Regions from separate parts of the Micromonospora sp. WMMC241 genome, predicted to be linked through region 1. Evidence: riboswitches for the same ligand, from Rfam matches in the RefSeq annotation. Region 1 holds a riboswitch; each other region holds the start of a gene.
The links. A riboswitch is a leader RNA that binds a small molecule or an ion and turns the genes downstream of it on or off. The one in region 1 is predicted to bind cyclic di-AMP.
Positions count from the first base shown of each region.

Region 2: another riboswitch for cyclic di-AMP. It lies ahead of O7598_RS29445 (C40 family peptidase); the one in region 1 lies ahead of O7598_RS19605 (C39 family peptidase).
Region 3: another riboswitch for cyclic di-AMP. It lies ahead of O7598_RS13120 (LysM peptidoglycan-binding domain-containing protein); the one in region 1 lies ahead of O7598_RS19605 (C39 family peptidase).

Region 1 is NZ_JAPZBF010000001.1:4,355,798-4,359,980, reverse strand. Features, by position in the region: gene O7598_RS19620 (acyltransferase family protein) at 1-320, shown strand, start outside; gene O7598_RS19615 (hypothetical protein) at 451-834, shown strand; gene O7598_RS19610 (hypothetical protein) at 983-1,747, shown strand; cyclic di-AMP (ydaO/yuaA leader) riboswitch at 2,054-2,194, shown strand; gene O7598_RS19605 (C39 family peptidase) at 2,402-3,247, shown strand; gene O7598_RS19600 (hypothetical protein) at 3,314-3,865, opposite strand.
Region 2 is NZ_JAPZBF010000001.1:6,452,021-6,456,203, reverse strand. Features, by position in the region: gene O7598_RS29450 (N-acetylmuramoyl-L-alanine amidase) at 1-1,308, opposite strand, end outside; cyclic di-AMP (ydaO/yuaA leader) riboswitch at 1,542-1,679, shown strand; gene O7598_RS29445 (C40 family peptidase) at 1,747-2,724, shown strand; gene dcd (dCTP deaminase) at 2,797-3,375, opposite strand; gene O7598_RS29435 (pyridoxamine 5'-phosphate oxidase family protein) at 3,454-4,047, shown strand; gene O7598_RS29430 (zinc metalloprotease) at 4,154-4,183, opposite strand, start outside.
Region 3 is NZ_JAPZBF010000001.1:2,827,322-2,831,504, forward strand. Features, by position in the region: gene O7598_RS13115 (LLM class flavin-dependent oxidoreductase) at 1-1,460, opposite strand, end outside; cyclic di-AMP (ydaO/yuaA leader) riboswitch at 1,671-1,815, shown strand; gene O7598_RS13120 (LysM peptidoglycan-binding domain-containing protein) at 1,814-2,491, shown strand; gene O7598_RS13125 (YbaB/EbfC family nucleoid-associated protein) at 2,774-3,223, shown strand; gene O7598_RS13130 (M4 family metallopeptidase) at 3,836-4,183, opposite strand, start outside.

The sequences.
Region 1 (4,183 bases):
CGATGGTCTGGCTCGGCGAGGTCTCGTTCGCGTTCTACCTGGTCCACGTGCTGGTCATGGTGACCGTGCTGCGGCTCACCGGTGACTGGGGCACCGGCCTGCCCGGATGGCGGGGCCCGCTCGCGGTGCTCGGCTTCCTGTTGCTCACCCTGGCGCTCGCCGCCGCCCTGCACCGCTGGGTGGAGGTGCCGATGATGCGCCGCCTCGGCCCGCCGCGGCGGGCCCGCCGGGAGCCGGCCGCCGCCGTGCCGGCGCCGAGGCCGGCCGCCGACGACGCCTCCCGCTCCGTCGAGTACGCCGGGCGGCGCCGGCCGGACTGAGCCGTGCGGCCGCCCCGGCGTGACGGTGTCCCGGGCGGGTGCCGGCGCCGGTCGTCGGCGTCGTTCGTCGGGGTGTCGCGACACGCCGAGCGGCGGTGCGCGGTGGTGGGATCGGCGGTAATTTGTACCCGTGCTTCCGATCGCGCTCACCTGCCCCGTGTGGTGGGTGGCGCGCTGGGCCGCACGGATGCTGGCCAGCCTGGCCGTGGTGGTGGCCTTCTCGCTCGGCACCGCCACGTTGCCGGCCGGCGCCTCCGCGACCGCGCCGGCCCCGACCGGTCCGGCCGCCGGCCTGACGATCCGCACCGCCGCCGGCTCGCCGGCCGCCGCGCGAGCGGAGCGCGACGACACCGCCGCACGGCAGCGTGACCTCGCCGCCGCACGGCAGGACGCCTCCGTCGGCGTTGCGCGGCCGCAGCCGGAGGGCGTCGCCGCGCCGCCGACCGGCCGGCTCCCGCTCCCGGGCGGCCGACCGCCGGCTCCGGCCGGCCCGCGAGCGCCGCCCACCCGCTGACCCGCCACGGGCCTGGCCCGTGCCGCCGTCCACCGAACCTCACCCGCGCCCGCCCGTCGGCGGTCGGCGGCGGCCGAATCCCGGCCGCGCCCCGCCCCGACCGGCCCGTGCGGATCCTCCCGCCATCGTCTCCCGTGAGGTGCCGACCATGTCGCAGACCGTTCTCCTCAACTTCCTCACCGCGGTTCCCGAGGCCGCCGCCATCTGGTCGGCCCTGACCGTGCTCGCCCTCGTCCTGCTCGCCGTGCTGGTCGCCCGTCCCGAGCGCGACGGCGCCGCCGAGATCGAACCCGACCCGGTCGACGTCGAAGCCGCCCACCACGCCGACCTGGCCCGCTACGCCGACGAGGTGGCGGTGGCCGCCGCCGGTGCCGGGCAGACCGCCCGCCGCCGCCGCGAGCGGTGGCTGGCCGCGCAGAGCACCGCGGACCGGGCCTGGACCGCCTACGACGAGGCCGACGCCGCGACGCGCCGCCTGGCCGGCGCCGGCGCGCTGCCCGCCCCGCACACCCCGCACACCCCGGCGGAGTACGCGGCGCGGGAACGCTGGCTGCACCACGCCGCGATGGCGGCGCACTGGCGCGGTGACCTGACCGCCCGCCAGCTCGCCGACGTGCTGGCCCACCGCAACGGGTGGGACCCGCGCCGCCATCCGGCCGAGCAGGAGCTCGTGCTGGCCCGCACGGTCCGCGACGGGCGGCGGGCCGGCTGGGAGACGGCCGCCGAGCGGGAGCGCCTGGCCTGGCGGGACGCCGAGTTGGCCGCCGAGTCGGCCCGGACGCTCGCCGCCGAGGCGTACGCGGCAGCCGTGGCACTGCGGCCCGTTCCGCCGCCCCGGGCGGCGGCCGTGACCCGCGTCCCGGTCCCGGCGGCCGTGCGCAGCGCCCGCTGGCGGCCGGCCCGGGTGGGCTGAGCGGCCGGCGTCGACCGAATCGTTACCGAGTGTGGTGAGCCCGGTCACCGGCATGTCTCGGGAGCCGGTCGCCGGGGTCGATGACCGGTGCCGCGCCCGATGCCCGTTTTCCCGCCGTCCGGATGTCCCGCTTTCCGCCGGCCGGTGCCGTCGACGCCCCTTGTCCCATTGAGGGAAGTGGGTGACCGGCTGTTCCGAATCCGTAGGCACCACGGGCGTTTGCGCAGGTAGAGCCGCTTGGCAGGGCGTGTACCCACCGGTAGTGTCGGCGCGTCCGGTGCGGTTCTCGATCGCCGATGGCGACGCCGCGCCGACCCGCCTAATCGTGCACACACGAACCGGGGACCCACAGCAACACCGGGGTGAATCCGCGAGCCACGGCCGCGGTAGGGCGTACTTCCCGCCCGAATCCGTCAGCTAACCCGGTCGGCGGTCACGGAAGGAGTTCGCGCCTCGTGCCCACCACCCCCCGATCGTCCCCCCGCCTCCACGGCCACCGGGTGCCGACGCTCGCCTGACCGGCGACACGCACCCGACCCCTTGCCCGCCCGGTCGTCCGGGCGTCGCTTCCCGCGGCCCTGCCGCCCTTCAGCGCGTGTGAGTTCCTCCGCGCGCCGGGCCGGCGCGTGCCGCTCACCCCCGTGGAGGAACACCGTGAAGCACCACCTGAAGCGTCAGCTGCGGCGGCTCGCGACCGAGCGCCCGTACCAGATCATGGCCGGTTCGGCCGCCGCCCTCGTGCTGGCCGCCGGCGCCGGCGCCGCCCTCACCACCGACGACGCCCCGGCCCGGACGGAGAACACCGCCTCGGTGGCCGACCTCGGTTCCCGGCTCGGCGACACCGCCAGCCGCAGTGAGGCCCGGATCGCCGTCCCGTCGCCGAGCGCGTCACCCAGCGCCTCACCGAGCGCGTCGCCCCGGCCCAGCGCCAGCGCCTCACCCTCGGCGAAGGCCGCCGACCCGGACACCACCCGCAAGGCCAAGCCGAAGCCGCCGTCGCGCAAGGTGCTCGACTACGACTACCAGGCGCAGACCACCTACTACTACTGCGGCCCGGCCGCGGTCCGCAACGCGCTCAGCGCCACCGGCATCGAGCGCAGCCAGGACACCCTGGCCGTGGCCCTCGGCACCACCGAGATGGGCACCAACTCCGCCGAGGACACCACCCGGGTGCTCAACCAGCAGGTCAAGGGCGACCCGTACCGGACCCGCATGATCCCCGGCGCGGCCACCCGCGGGCAGATCGACCAGCTCCAGGCCGACGTCGTCCGGGCGGTCAACAACAACCGGGCCGTCGTGTCGAACATCGTCGGTGACGCCACCGACACCAATGGCGGCTGGCACTCGTTCCCGGGCGGCCACTACATCGCGGTGGTCGGGTACCAGAACGACGGCCGAACCGTGCGGATCGCCGACTCGGCCGACCCGTCGCTGCCGTCGTACTGGGTCAGCACCATCGACCTGGCGAACTGGATGGCCACGCGCGGTTACTCCGCCTGACCTCTTCTTCCCGGTACGCGTGAAGGCCGGCACCCGTCGTTCGGGTGCCGGCCTTCGCGCGTGTGCTTACTTGGTCCAGTGCTGGTTGACCAGGTCGGTGGCCTGCTTCTCCCACTGCGCGTAGGCGTCCGGGTAGGCCGACACCTGCACGGTCTGGGCGGCCTTGGTCAGGGGCATGTCCTGCCAGCCGTCGACCTGCTTGAGGCCCTTGAGGAAGGACAGGGTGGAGTACTCGGGGTCGGTGATCTGCTCCGGGGTGCCCCAACCGGAGGAGGGGCGCTGCTGGAACAGGCCCAGCGAGTCGTGGTCGTTCTTGTCGCCGAGGTGGCCGAGGTTCTCCAGCTTCGACTCCTGCAGGGCGGTGGCGATCGAGATGATCGCGGCGCGCTCGGGCAGGCCGGCCTTCTTCGTCGCGGCGATGATCGCCTTGACGTTGGCGGTCTGCTCGTCGTTGAGGGTGATGGTGGACTGCTCACCCTGCACACTCGCGGCGGCGACGGGCTTGCCAGCGGCGTGGGCGGGGGTGTCGGCGTGGGCGGCGATCGGACCGGCGAACACACCACCGGTGAAGGCCAGACCAGCAATACCGAGAATGCTCTTGCGCAGGATCGTGTTCATGGTGAGGGCTCCATTCGGGGGTCGACACACCGGGGGGTGTGTGGGCACCGTCAGGCGCTCAATGACTGGGGGGGGTCCGGCGTGCTCGCGGGGCCGGGGCCTCGTCGCGGGTGCCGGGAGTGTGTGTAACGACCGGGCGGCCACCGTCATTCCCGGGACCGTCACCACGGGGGATGCGGGCTTCGGGGTGCAGTGGGCGGCCTCGCGGGGATGCGGGTCGGCCCCACTCGGGGCTGGCGGCGCGATGCGCTCGCCTTGCTCGGTCGTTCACCCGTCTACAACGCCCCGCACCCCGCGACGATTCCATCGCCAGGGTGC
Region 2 (4,183 bases), 2.1 Mb from region 1:
CATCAGGTCGAAGTAGTGCGACCAGTCCCAGTAGGGCCCCGGGTCCCAGTGCATGCCCTTGACCGTGCCGGCGGTGGTGCCGGGCACGTTGTCGTGACCGATGATGTGCTGCCGGTCCATCGGGATGCCGAACTTCTGCGCCAGGTACCGGACCAGCTTCGCCGAGCTGCGGTACATCGCTTCGGTGTACCAGGTGCCCTGGCCGGCGAAGCCCTCGTGCTCCAGGCCGATGGACTTGGCGTTGACGTACCAGTTGCCGGCGTGCCAGCCGACGTCCTTGGCCTTGATGTGCTGGGCCACGTAGCCGTCCACCGAGCGCAGCGTGTAGTGCCAGCCCAGGTAGTCGGCCCGCTTCACCAGGTCGACGCTGGGGTCGAAGTAGCCCTCGGTGTCGTGGATGACGATGTATTCGATCTTCTGCTGCTTCGGCCGGTCGCCCAGGTCGTGGTTGCCGTAGTCACCCGGGTCGGCACTGAGCTGCTCGTAGGGCGCGGGGATCCACTCGCAGGCCAGCCGCACCGGGCACTCCAGCCCGTCCGGCCGCGCGGCGTGCCGCAGCCCGAGCCGGGTCAGGGCGGCGCGGTCCGGGCGCGCGGCGGTGGCGGCCAGCGTGACCCGCTGCCCGTCGTCGGTGGTGCGGCTCGCGCCCTGGCCGAGCTGGTCGTAGACCTCGTCGGCGAAGGCCGCCGCCGCGTCGGCGGTGTCCGCGCCGGAGTAGCGGGCCACCGCGCCGTACCAGGCCGCCGGGTCGCTGCCGGCGCCGACCGGCCCACCCAGTGCCTTCTGGTACGAGGCGAGCAGCGCCGCGCCACCCCGGATGTTCGCGGCGGGATCGGTGCGCAGCTTCTGCGCGTCGAGGCCGGTGAGCGTCGCGGCGGTGGCGAGCGTCTGCAGCGAGGCGGTCGGCAGCGGCGTCTCCCGGGCCGGCGCGGCGGCGGTGGCCGGGTCGAGGGTGAGCGGGCGCGAGTCGTCGCCGCGCGGGTCCTCGTCCTCGTCGACGTGCGCGCTGCCGGGCAGGGCGAGCACGTGGGTGGCGTCGGTCAGGTGCATCGGGCCGTAGCCGCCGCTGGTGCTGGGCTGGCCCGGGTGGGCGTCCCAGCGGGACTCCAGGTAGGAGACGCCGAGCAGCACGTTCTGCGGCACGCCGTACTCGGCCGCCGCGGCGGCGTACTGCTGCTGCCGGTCTCCGGCGGACGGCGCGGTCGGTGGCGCGGCGGTCACCGGGCCGGTGGTCGCCAGCGCGGCGGCTGTCGCCACGGCGGCGGCGAGCAGTATCCGTCCGCCCGAGGGCGGGGGTGAGAGGTGCATCGAACCTCCTGGACAGGGATGGGGGTCACTGCGTCCCCAACCCTCACTCCGTTGGCCCGGGAGGGTCAATACCTTTCCGGTGGGTAATCTGACGTGAAAGAAAGCTTCACTCGCGTTCGTCCGGCAGATTCGGTACGGAGTGTCACGGTCGTTCGGGTTGCGGATCGATAACAGAGGTACCTACTCTGGTCAATCGTCGGCCGCCAGTTTCATCGTCCAACCCGGGCGGTGACGGTCCGACACCGCCGAGTCGCCCACGGGCGAACCGGGGACCCAGGTACCTGGGGTGAATCCGCAGCCACTGCGGTAGGGCGGCTCCCTTCCCGCCCGAACCCGTCAGCTAACCCGGTAGGCGGTCAGACGAAGGAGTACGGACGCCCGGTGGCACACCATGCCCCGCGGCCGACGTCGAGCCGGTCTGTCGACCGGTCCGCAGTCGTGCCGCGTTCCCGCTGGTCCCGTTTCACCACCACAATCGCCGCCCTGGTCGGCGCCGCGGTCGTCCTGACCGGTGGCGCGACGGCGGCCCACGCCGAACCGTCGGTCGCCGAGATCGAGGCGCAGATCGACCGCGACTGGAACAAGCTCGAACCCGTCATCGAGCAGGTCAACGCCGTACGCGAGCAGCTCGCGGTGCGGCGTCGGCAGGCCGATGCGCTCGGCAGGCAGATCGCCCCGCTCCAGGCCCGGGTGGACGCCGCGCTCGGGCAGGTCGGCGGCCTCGCCGCCGACGCGTACAAGGGTGACAACCTCTCGACCGTGAACGCCCTGCTGGGCAGTCGCTCGCCGAGCGAACTGGTCAGCGGCCTGGAGATGCTCGACCGCTTCGCGCACCACCAGCAGGAGCAGGTGCGCGACATCGCCGAGCTGCGCGACGAGCTGGCCGCGAAGAAGAAGCCGCTGGACGCGATGGTCGCCGACCTGAGCCGCACCCAGGCGCAGCTCGCGGCGAAGAAGAAGCAGATCGATGCCGAGATCGCCAAGCTGCAGAAGCTGCGGCTCAAGGTGTACGGCAACGGTGGCGGTGGTCCGCTCCGGCCGGCCCCCTGCCCCGCCGGATATCCCGGTGGCGCGGCCGGGGTGGCGGTCAAGTTCGCCTGCGCCCAGATCGGCAAGATCTACGTCTGGGGCGCCGCCGGCCCGGACCACTTCGACTGCTCCGGCCTGACCATGGCCGCCTGGGCCAAGGCCGGTGTGTCACTGCCGCACAACGCCCGTCAGCAGCACAACGTCACCCAGCGAGTCAGTCGCGCCGAGCTGCGCGCCGGTGACCTGGTCTTCTACTACGGCGACCTGCACCACGTGGGCATGTACGTCGGCGACGGCTGGGTGGTGCACGCCTCCCAGTCTGGCAAGCCCATCACGATGAAGCGCGTCGACGACGGCGACATCAACAGCTACGGCCGCCCCGGCTGAGATGTAAGGAGGGGCCCCCTGTTAACGCATTCCGCATAACAGGGGGCCCCTCTTAACAGGCGGCGGGCGGCGTCAGCGCGTCGGCCAGGTGCGCCAGTTCTGCCACGAGCGGCTCGGCGTGGGGCCGCGCTGGCCCTGGTAGCGCGAACCGTAGACGGCCGACCCGTACGGGTGCTCGGCCGGCGAGGAGAGCCGGAAGATGCACAGCTGACCGATCTTCATGCCCGGCCAGAGCGTGATCGGCAGGTTCGCCACGTTGGACAGCTCCAGCGTGACGTGGCCGGAGAAGCCCGGATCGATGAAGCCGGCGGTGGAGTGGGTCAGCAGGCCGAGTCGCCCCAGCGACGACTTGCCCTCCAGCCGGCCGGCCAACTCCTCGCCCAGCGAGATCACTTCCAGCGTGGACGCGAGCACGAACTCGCCCGGGTGCAGCACGAACGGCTGCCCCTCCGGCACCTCCACCATCGATGTCAGGTCGTCCTGCTGCATCGACGGGTCGATGTGGGTGTAGAGATGGTTGTTGAAGACCCGGAACAGCCGGTCCAGGCGTACGTCGATGCTGGACGGCTGCACCAGCGTGGGCTCGAAGGGCTCCAGCGCGAGCGTGCCCGCCTTGATCTCGGAGACCAGGTCGCGGTCGGAGAGCAGCATCGGAACACCATAGCGACCGGTGCGGGTGACCTGCGTGTCGGACTGCGCTCTCGTACACGTGTTCGATAGAATGTCGACATGGCTTCCTGGTCCGAATTCGCCGCCGACGAGCCCCGCCTCGCCGACGAGATCCGCCTTCTGATCCAGCAGTACGGGCCGGGCTTCGGCTACCTCGCCACGGTCCGCGCAGACGGCGGCCCCCGGGTGCACCCGGTGTCCCCGCTGATCACCGACGACGGGCTCTGGTGCTTCGTCATCGACTCGCCGAAACGGCGTGACCTCGAACGCGACGGCCGCTACGCGCTGCACTCGTTCCCGCCGGAGGAGAGCGACGACGAGGCCTACGTGGCGGGGCGCGCCCGCCCGGTGTCCGACCCGGCCACGGTGGCCCGGCTGGCCCGGCTCGGCCGGGCGACGCCGCAGGGCGACTGGCGGCTGTTCGAGTTCACGGTCGACGTGGCCATGCTGACCCGGCGCGATCCGGTGGTCCGGTCCGGCGCCGGAGGGCCGCAGGTGCGGCTCTGGCTCGACCCGCGTGGATCCGGGCCGGCTTCCCGGCACGAGCCGCTCGACCCACTGAGGGCCGCGCCGGCTCGCCGTGACGACCCGCTCGTCCCGGCGGAGGATCGGCGCGGCCGACACGGGTTCGATACCCGTCGGCCGGCCGCCTGACCCGGCGACGACCGGGTCGTCGCGGTGGCTCGGCCAGGCCCGCGAACGACCGGCGCCGGCCCTGTCCGCAAGGACAGAGCCGGCGCCGGTTTCGTGGTGCGGCAGGTCAGGCCGCGCGGTAGGCGTTCCACGCGGT
Region 3 (4,183 bases), 1.5 Mb from region 1:
GCCTCCTGCAACGCGGTGAAGTCCCCGGGCGAGCCGATCAGCTCCACCAGCGCCCGGTCGACGCTCTCCACCACTCCGTGGATCACCACGTGCTCCTGCTCCAGGCGGTCCAGCACCGGCCCCAACCCGGCGTCGGAGCGGCGCAGGTGCGGGAAGATCGACGCGTCCTCCAGGCCGTGGTGCTGGGTCACCACGGTGCAGTACGCGGCGCAGTAGGCGCCCAGCGTCCAGTCGTTCTGCCGCATGGTCATCGCGTTCAGCGCGGCCCGGGCTCCGCCCGGCGACACCGCCCCACGCCGGACCTGCTCCAGCAGGTCGCGCACCTGGGCCAGCTCCTGGCGCAGGTGGTCGTGCACGTCCACCAGGTGCTGCCCGGCGGCCTGTCCGCGAGCCGGGTAGACGTGCCCGGCCGGTGGCGGCGGGGCGGTCGGACGGGTCGTCTCGTCCCAGAGGCGGCGGGCGCTGCGCCGTACCCCCGGGTCGGGGGTGGGGGTGACCGCGAGCGTGGTCGGACCGCCGGCGGCGGCCTGCTCCTCGGCCACGGCGCGGGCCCCGCTACCCGGCGTGGTGCGCTCGGCGGCGACCAGCTCCCGGACGGCCGGCGCCACCTCCTGGGCGAAGAGCTGGATGGCGCGCGGTTCGTCGCTGCCGAGGATGAACGTGGTGACGCCGTGCTCCAGGGTGAGGCCGGCCAGCTCCTCGACCCACTGCTCCGGCGGCCCGGCGAGGAAGCTGGTGGACGAGCGGCTGAACGTGCCGGTGACGTTCAGCATCCGGCGGATCGAGCCCGGATCGCGCCCGGCGGCCCGCGCGCCCTCGTCCACGAGGGCGTTGAGCGCCGGCAGATCGTCCGGTCCCTTCGGCAGGTACGCCAGCGACGGCAGCCAGCCGTCCGCGGCCCGTCCGACCAGCCGCAGCATGCGCGGCTTGTACGCGCCCACCCAGATGCCCACCGGGTGCGCCGGCGCCGGCCCGCGCTTCGCCCCGACCACCCGGTAGTGCTCGCCGGCCACCCGGATCATGCCGCGTCGCTCGGCGTCCCAGACCTCGCGGATGACCTGGATCGCCTCGTCGAGCGCGTCGACCGCCGCGCCGGGGGTGAGTCGCCGCCCGCCGGTCGCCTCGATCGCGTCCCAGAACGCGCCAGCGCCCAACCCCAGCTCGACCCGGCCGCCGGTGAGCAGGTCCAGGCTGGCCACGCTGCGGGCCAGCACCACCGGCTGGCGCAGCGGCAGGTTGAGCACGTTGCCGGCCAGACCGATCCGGTCGGTGGCGGCGGCCACGTACGACATCAGCGTCCACGTGTCCAGGAAGGCCGGCTGATAGGGGTGGTCCTGGAAGGTGACCAGGTCGAGCCCGGCCTGTTCGCAGAGCGTGGCCAGCGCGACCACCTGGTCGGGGCGACCGGCGTCGGGGGTGAGGAAGCCGCCGAATGCCAGCTCGTGTCCGTTGTCGGTCATCCGCCCCGCTCCTTGCGCGATCTTGCCCGGTCCCGGCCCACGGTAGCCCCGTCAGCGGGCCGGCGGCGGTGGACCCGCCACCCTGGACGCGGTAGTCCGGCCGGGTGAAGAACGTCACAAGAAGCGGGCGATCGTCGCAAATCATCCCTAGCGTCGGTTCCGTTCGCAGTCGCGGACACCACGGGCCGGTAACGCCTAGTCCCGCCACCGGCCCGGTGGTACCCGAACCTCGGGCGGGAGCGGGGGACCCACACGTTCCACGGTGCACGTCACCTCGGGGTGAAGCCGCCACCGGCGGCCGGGCTCCTCGGCCCGAACCCGACAGCTCACCTCGTCGGCGTGGAGGAATCCACATGTCAACTGCATACTCAACCCGCCGCCGCCGAACCGTGGTCGCCGCGCTCGTCGCCGGTGCCGCCACCGGTGCCGCGGCCCTGTTCGGGCCGGCCGCGCCGGCCAGCGCCGCGAGCGTGAACTGGGACGCCGTCGCCCGCTGCGAGTCGGGCGGCAACTGGCACGTCAACACCGGCAACGGCTACTACGGCGGGCTCCAGTTCTCCCGGTCCACCTGGAACGGTCACGGCGGCCAGAAGTACGCCGCCCGAGCCGACCTGGCCAGCCGCTCCGAGCAGATCGCCGTCGCCGAGAGGGTCCTCGACGGACAGGGCATCGGCGCCTGGCCGGTCTGCGGCAAGAAGGCCGGGTCCAGTGGCAAGAAGGCCCGGTCCGGCGGCGACAAGGCCGGTTCGAGCGGCCGGACCGCCGGGTCGCGCGGCACGAACGGTACGAAGGCCGGCAAGGCCTCGACCACGTCCACGAAGAAGGCCGCCTCGCCGCGCCCGTCGGCCGGTGAGCGGCGCGGCGCGCCGGCCACCGGCGCCTATCTGGTACGCCCCGGCGACACCTTGTCCGAGATCGCGGCGGCGAAGCACGTCGCCGGCGGTTGGCACGCCCTGCACGCGCGCAACCGTGCCGTGGTCGGTGCGGACCCGAGCCTGATCTTTCCAGGACAGCGGCTGAGCCTGCGCTGATCCCCGGCTCGCGGCAGGTCCCGCGGTCCGTGTGGCTGCCGTGTCCGTGACGCATCCGGTGGGCCGGCGGCACGACTCCTCGGACCGCGTCGTGGCGACCGGCGACGACATGCCCGGCCGGGTCATCCGGTCGGGCGTTCGTCGTCGCGACACGCCGGGGGTGGTGGGCGTCCGTCCTGCTCCCGGCGTCGACGGCCGGCCGGGCGCGGCGGGTGACGAGGTTCCGTCGCCGGTGGTTGCTATGGTCACGAGGCTCGGCTAAGACGTGAAGAAAGCGCGGATATGACCAACGATGCGTTCTCGGCCGCCGCGAGCCTCGACGAGCTGCTGACCCGCACGCAGCAGGCGCTGGCCGCGATGCGGTCCCGGGCCTGCGGGCTCGCCGACGGTGAGCCGGGTGAGCTGCTCCGGGCCGAGGGCGCGGCCGCCGGCGGCCGGGTCCGGGCGGTCGCCGTCCAGGGTGGCCGGCTGCATTCAGTCGTCGTCGACCCGGAACTGGCCGACGTGTCGCTGGAGGTCCTCTGCGGACACCTGGTCGACGCCGTCAACGACGCGTTGAGCGAGTTGGACGCGCGGGTCGGCGACTCCGCCCGGGCGGACACCGACGCGCTCGCCGCCCGGCTCGGCGGCCTGCCCGACCAGGCGGAGCTGTTCAGTCGGACGATGCACGAGGTGGCCGCGCGCATCCGCCGCGACCGAGACGCGGTGACCCGCGCCGCCCACCCTGCCTGACCGACCTCCCTGCTTGCGTCGTCACCCCTGCTTGCGTCGTCACCCCTGCGCGAGTCATCACCTCTGCCTGAGTGGCCGTCCCTGCGCGAGTCATCACCCTTGCCTGAGTCATCACCCCTGCCTGAGCGGTCAACCCGGTCTGAGCGGTCAACCCGGTCTGAGTGACCAGCCCGCTTGGTCGGTCGCCCTGCCTGACGTGCCGGATCGAGTGACGTGCCGGCCTATCCGACGGCGACTCATCCCGCCGTGCCGCCCGCTGTCCCTGCCGGAGGAACGCGCGCCACATGCGGCTGCCTCTTCCCGCTTGTCGGGATGGAGCGTCCGAACAGCGGGAACGGCCGAGATCTTGGTACGAAAGGGCCCCTATAGGGGCCGATCCGTACCAAGATCTCCGGCCGGGCCGGGCCGGGCCGGGCGGGGAGTCGGCCGGGCGGGGAGCTGGCCGGGCGGGGAGTCGGCCGGGCGGGGAGCCGGCGAGGAGGGGAGCCGGGCCGGGAGTCGGGCGGGCCGGGAGTCGGGCGGGCCGGGAGCCGGGCGGGCCGGGAGCCGGGAGTTGGAGGCGCGGAACCGCCGGCCGTCTCCGAGGGTGACGGCCGGCCGTTCGCGTCGTGGTCAGCTCAGCGTGACCGCGGTGTCGTCGACGACGAAGGACGTCTGGAGAGAGGCGTCCTCCACGCCGCTGAACGAGATGGACGCCGTGGTGCCGGCGAGCGACGAGATGTTGAAGGATCGCTGCACGTAACCGGTGGCCTTGTTCAGGTTGGAGTAGGTGGCCAGCGTGGTGCTGCCGGCCTTGACGGTCAGCTTGTCGTAGGCGGTGGTCGTGGTGGACTCCGCGCTGTCGATGTGCAGCCAGAAGGTCAGCGTCGCCTTGCACCCGGCCGGGATGGTGACCGACTGGCTGAGCGTGTCGGTGTGCGAGGAGCCGTAGCCGTCGAGCCACGCCTTGTACGAGCCGCC